Regions from separate parts of the Fictibacillus sp. 7GRE50 genome, predicted to be linked through region 1. Evidence: predicted binding sites of a transcription regulator. Region 1 holds the regulator's gene; the other holds the start of a gene.
The links. Region 1 encodes Rex, which represses fermentation and respiration genes when NADH is low (regulators of the CRP and FNR family bind a similar motif). Its sites were predicted from a motif close to TTGTGAAATATTTCACAA; they were not measured.

Region 1 (3,168 bases):
AGGGTTAGCCAATGGTCTGAGGTGGGATTGGACAGATTATTGGGTGAAATGGACAGATTATGTTGGAGATTGGACAGATTATACGGCCAATAAGACAGATTAAGCTTCGAATCCGACAGATTATCGAACCCAGCACCAAAACGAAGGCTGTTTCAGTACTTTAGCTGGCACCTGAATAGCCCGCAAGCCACTTCAAACGATGCTTACTGTCGACTTTTAAGAAAATACTGTCCACTTCTTGAGTTTTACTGTCCACTTTCGATGAAATACTGTCCACTTTTACAAATTTACTGTCCACTTACCCATTTTTACTGTCCACTCTCAATCACTGCACATTAACAACCACACAAAAAAGAGGATTCCCCACGTGGAGTCATCCTCTTTTTAATCATGATAAATAGCTTCTGTCTGTGCTTCTCGTTCTTTTACGAGTGCTTCGACTTCAGCTTTCATGCGTTTTTTATAAGCTGCCTTTGAAATGATGATGCTGATTTCGTATAACAAGATCAGCGGGAACGTAACCATTAAGTGAGACAGCAGCTCTGGCGGTGTAATCAATCCCGCTACTACTAAAATTCCAAAGTAGGCTACTTTTCGTATGCTCTTGAGGAGATCAGGTGTTACGATTCCGAGTCGAGTCAGAAACATGATCAAGACCGGGAACTGGAACAACAGTCCGAACGGCAGTGTGATGTTGAATAGGAATGAGAAGTATTCCTGAATTCCGTATTCGCCTTCTACACTAAGTGCCACGGCGACATTTCCCATGAAGCTGACAACGAAAGGGAAAAGAATAAAGTACGAAAATGCGAGTCCCGTTAAGAAGAGCATGAATGCGATCGGGATGTACATGAGCGTTACTTTTCGTTCGTTCTCATAAAGCCCCGGGCTGATGAATGCCCAGAGTTGGTACAACACCACTGGTGCGGATAGGACGAGGCCGATAAAGAAGGCAAACGTCATGTACACGTTCAGTGGATCGGTTAGATGAAAAGCGTTCATCTGAATGTTCTTTGCAATTGGATCACTTTGCAGATATACAATCACGGGCTTGGCTAAGAAAAATCCAGCGATCAAGAATACGAAGAAAGCTAGGATCGCCCACATGATGCGCTTTCGTAATTCGCCAATGTGACCGTATAGCGACATATTTTTTTCAGAGGTCATAGACAAACATCCTTACTTCTTCAGTTGTTCGCGTTCCTTTTTGCTGTCATCTTCTTCGTCCATCATGCCTTTTGTTGCATTCTTGAACTCGCGAAGCGTTTTACCTGCTGCTTTTCCTAGCTCAGGCAGCTTTTTCGGTCCAAACATAACAAGAGCTGCAAGTCCGATTACCGCGATACTTCCTGGTCCTAACATAACGATTACCTCCTTGGTTTAAGAATAGTTCTTCATAAAATAAACAAGTGATTGCAATTCAACAGCTAAATCGATGTGATGAACACGAATCTCTGGTGAGACGGTCAATCGTGCGGGTGTGAAGTTCAAGATGCCTGTTACACCTGCGCGCTCTAACTGATCTGCGATCGGTTGAGCCGCTCCGACTGGAACAGTCAAGATCGCAACATCAATACCTCGGTTCTTCAGCTCTTGCTCGATGTCTTCTGTGTGATAAATCGGAACTCCAGCAATTTCGCTGCCGATTTTAGCCTGGTCTACATCAAATGCGACTTCTATTTTGGTATTGTTATTTTTGGTGAAATTGTAATGTAAAAAGGCAGTGCCTAAGTTACCTACTCCGATTAACGCTACGGTAGTCGTTTCATCCTGGTTCAACGTTTTTGCGAAGAACGACAGCAGATAATTAACATTGTAGCCATAACCCTTTTTGCCTAATGCGCCGAAATAAGAAAAATCTCTGCGGATCGTCGCAGAATCTACTTTAACGGCTTCGCTTAATTCAGCAGAAGACACCCTTTGTTTACCGGAAGATGATAAGTTTTTCAAAAAACGATAATACAAGGGCAGCCGTTTTGCTGTTGCGTGTGGTATTTTTAACTGATCTTGATTCATATTTGGAGCCCTCCAAGTGTAGAAAGCTTATCTATTCCTATTGTATCATATTTTGTCAGGGCTTGAAGAACGTAGAAAGTCCCCATTCTTGCCTCCTGTTTTTGAGTGGAGGTATGTAGGCCCGATCACCATTCCCTTATCCGCTGCTTTACACATATCATAGACGGTTAACGCTGCTGCAGAAGCCGCTGTTAACGCCTCCATCTCAACACCGGTGCTGCCTTTCGTTTTCACTTCGACTTGAATGTTTAATTTATACATGCTGTCCGCCAATTCATCCCATGAAAAAGACAGATCAACGCCAGTCAGTGATAACGGGTGACACATCGGAATCCAGTCAGAGGTCTTTTTGGCAGCCATGATTCCAGCGATCTGTGCGACGGCTAGAACGTCCCCTTTTTTAAATCCGTTTTCTTTGATCTTAAGGAAGACTTCTTCAGAAACCGTTACCCCGCTTACCGCTACGGCTGTTCGGTGAGATGTTTCTTTTTCCGAAATATCAACCATGCGCGCACGGCCTTCTTCGTTAAAATGGGTAAACTCTGTCATAAAACCCCTCCTCATGATGAATATACACGAAACCGCTTTTATTGTCGTTAAGATTTTACTTGTAATTATTGCAAAATGTTGAACATTCCCTTTGTTGGCGCGAATCTCCAAACTACGCTACACTACTAGTTAGACAGGGTTATTTGTATTAAGGCTGATACATGATTGTTGAAAGTAGTTGATTTCCGCTCCAGGTGCTTCGCTTTCCGCGGGGCAGGCGGTGAGCCACATTCGTACGTTTCACGTATAAGTGTCTCACCTGCCCACCTGTCCCGCAGGAGTCTCGCACCTTGCACTCCAATCAACTTTACAATTAAGCAATAATTCCAATCATTTTAGGAAGCCATATAATAAAACCACCCGTTTTCAGAGGTGAAATTACAATGATTATTTTACAAGTTCAGGACGTTACGAAGTCTTTTGGCGCGGACGTTATTTTATCGAATATAAAACTAGAGGTTCAAAAGGGCGAGCGGATTGCGCTTGTTGGGCGGAACGGTGCGGGTAAATCTACGCTGCTTCGGGTGATTACTGGTGAGTATTCCTATGATTCTGGTCATGTCATGATTCCAAAAGACGTGAAGACTGGTTATCTTGCACAAG
Region 2 (3,168 bases), on a different contig from region 1:
AACGATTAATCACTTTTTTCACGATAGGGGCACGGCCCGTAACGGTTGAATAATAATTAAAGAATCCAGCACCAAAATCAATAGATGCAACAATAAGATATCCATATAAGAATGTCCAGAGAACCGTGATTCCAAGGATTTCAAAGTTCATCATACTCTCCTCCTATTCCATTCCCCGTTTATCTAGTTCACGTTCAGCCGGATTTGCTTTAAAGGTTCTACGTAGAACGGTTACTGCTGAAATGGCTAAAATCAAATATAATCCAATAAACAAATACAGCATTATATCTACATAACCTGAAGAAGTTGCTCCCTCTGCTGTAGTCATATAGCCTCTTAATATCCAAGGCTGCCTTCCTTCTTCTGTAAAGAACCATCCAGCTTCGATCGCAAGCATCGCGAGAGGTCCACTACTAACTATGAACCATAAAAGTGGTCTATTTAGCTCATTAGCCTTCTTTCTCCACTTCATAAAAACGTAGATAAAAGAAATGAATGCAAGAAACATACCGATTCCTACCATAAGATCAAAGAAGTAATGAACAATCAAAGGCGGCCATTCTTCTTTAGGATACTCTTCAAGTCCGATTACTTCTGCATCTGGTGTTGCATGAGCGAGAATACTTAAGGCATAAGGAATCTCAAGAGCATATTTCACATCGTTGTTCTCATCTAAAATGCCACCCAAAATGAGCGAAGCTTCCTTAGTTGTCTCAAAGTGCCACTCGGCCGCAGCCAGTTTTTCCGGCTGATATTCAGCTAAATATTTTCCTGACAAGTCTCCTATAACTGCTGTGCTTAATGCACAAACAAATGCTACAGTCATAGAAAGGTGTAATGCTTTTTTGTAGTAGACATGCTGTTTCCCTTTTAAAATCATAAATGCGGTTATGGCTGCTATTACACAAGCTGATGTCAAATAAGCAGATGATAGCACATGAGCCATCTTTGTCGGAGTTGCCGGATTAAACATGGCTAACACTGGGTTAATCCCCGTCAAAACACCATTTTCTAGCTTGAAGCCAAGAGGTGCATTCATAAATGCATTTACAGTTGTGATAAAGAAACCGGATAATGTTGCTCCTAGCGCTACAGGAATCAGTAATAAGAGATGATACAACCTATTTTTAAAACGATCCCAAGTATACAAGTAAATACCTAAAAAAATGGCTTCAAAGAAAAACGCAAATGTCTCCAAGAACAACGGAAGACTAATCGTTTGTCCCGCTACTTGCATAAATTTTGGCCATAATAGACTTAATTGAAGAGCGATTGCTGTACCTGTTACAACTCCTACCGCAACTGTAATAATGTATCCTCTAGCCCATCTTCTTGCCAACAGATGGTAATGCTCATCTTTACGACGTATTCCTATCCACTCTGCTAAAGCAATGAGGAGTGGTATTCCAACACCAAGCGTAGAAAATATGGTGTGAAAAGCAAGTGTCAAACCTGTCAAAATCCTACTATATAAAACTGGATCATAATCAAACAAAGTACTTCCTCCTTTTACTTTTACAGTAATCTTCTGTATTAAGCAGTTTAGAATAGCTGTTAATAATGAACCTTATAGTTTGTGAAGTATTTCACATGATAGTGTATGAATGTACGAGTTCTTCAGGCAAAGTATATAATACAAAATTTGTACTGCCTATAGAGTTAACAATATCGAAATAGATTGTTCACAATTTCACAATATTTATCTATGTAAAGCATACTCTTATTTGGAGTATGCCTGAACATAGTAAGATTTCACTATTACATCAAAAACATTAATTTACGTTACCGCAATTCTTACATTTGTTTTGAATAAGAAAATAATTTGTATTAAGAGCTTTCTTAATATCTCTAATCATCATAGGCTCTAATTCAGTCTTTTTGCCACATACCATACAGAAGCAGAATGGTTTTCTGCTTTCTTCATTATCATTCTTATCGTTAAGCTGAATAAATGTATTTTCATTTGCTTCATACAAAGTAATGATATTTGCTTCCTCAAATACCCTAAGTGTATTTTGGATGGTAATAGGGGTAATGTTAGAATACTTTCTAGCAAAATAAGACATAACTTCTTCTTTTGTAACTTTTTGATTCGACTGTAAGAAGTTTAGAAAATTCCCCCTCGCCATTGTGAGTTTATTCCCTGTCTTTTTCAGTCTAACCAGTGCTTCTTCATTGGTAAGAAACATACTATTCTCTCCTATGTGTTAATTTCTTTCAATCCATCCTTTGTTGAATGCGTAGCTTGTAAGTTGAACTCGATTATCCAGATGAAGTTTACCAAGGATGTTCTTTAGATGACTTTTTACGGTATGCTCTGAGATTGAAAGGTTTTCAGCAATCATTCGATTTGATTTACCTTGTGCAACTAACTGCAAAATCTCTTTTTCACGTGCAGATAATGGTGTCTTTTCTTCCTCTACTTTTTCCTGTGTGAATTCATTCAATATTTTAAAAGCCATTTTTTGTGACATAGGAGCCTCATCAACTGCGAATGCTCGTAAGTAGCTGTACCATTCACTGGAGTTCAAGTTTTTAAGAAGGTACCCTTGTGCTCCTCGCTTTACAGCTTCAAAAAGATCTGTAATGTCATCTGAAACGGTCATGATTACTATTTTTATGGAAGGATATTTGTATTTGATTATTTTTGTTGCTTCCAACCCATCCATAACAGGCATCCTAATATCCATGAGGATTAAGTCAGGGCTTAATGTTCCCGCTAGCTCCACTGCCTCTGCTCCGTTTTTAGCTTGTCCGATGATTTCAAATTCACTGTAGTCTTCTAGTAAATCTTGAATACCTTCTCGTGCATGCTGGTGATCATCCACTAGCAATAATCTGTTGCGCTTTTCCATGAGTTAATTCTCCTTCGTAATTAGAATACGCAATTCTCCATTTTCAATGGTAATGTCTAATCTACTATTCATAGCTTGTACTCGATCCTCAACAATTTGGAGTCCATAGCCGTTTGGATTCGTTACTAGATCAGTTGTATTTGTCTTATTCTTGATGAGGCAAAACCATCCGTCCTCAAGCTCTTGCGCATCGATCCATACTTGTTTTGTGCTAGCGTGCTTCACTACATTCATTAGAGCTTCTTTTATACAAGCAAACAGTTCAATTTTGTCTTTTGTAGATAAAAGAGATTCATTGACATGCCAGTTCAAA

Region 2: IHV12_RS18295 (cytochrome ubiquinol oxidase subunit I) is a predicted target of Rex. The motif match lies at 1,575-1,592, and genes of this name have one in related genera.

What each region holds. Positions count from the first base shown of each region.
Region 1 covers NZ_JACZDW010000012.1:9,895-13,062, reverse strand. The annotation lists gene IHV12_RS22970 (hypothetical protein) at 1-103, shown strand, start outside; gene tatC (twin-arginine translocase subunit TatC) at 385-1,167, opposite strand; gene IHV12_RS21880 (twin-arginine translocase TatA/TatE family subunit) at 1,180-1,362, opposite strand; gene IHV12_RS21875 (redox-sensing transcriptional repressor Rex) at 1,381-2,016, opposite strand; gene moaC (cyclic pyranopterin monophosphate synthase MoaC) at 2,062-2,565, opposite strand; gene IHV12_RS21865 (ABC-F family ATP-binding cassette domain-containing protein) at 2,949-3,168, shown strand, end outside.
Region 2 covers NZ_JACZDW010000004.1:588,417-591,584, reverse strand. The annotation lists gene IHV12_RS18300 (cytochrome d ubiquinol oxidase subunit II) at 1-151, opposite strand, end outside; gene IHV12_RS18295 (cytochrome ubiquinol oxidase subunit I) at 164-1,495, opposite strand; gene IHV12_RS18290 (transcriptional repressor) at 1,773-2,189, opposite strand; gene IHV12_RS18285 (response regulator) at 2,208-2,855, opposite strand; gene IHV12_RS18280 (sensor histidine kinase) at 2,859-3,168, opposite strand, start outside.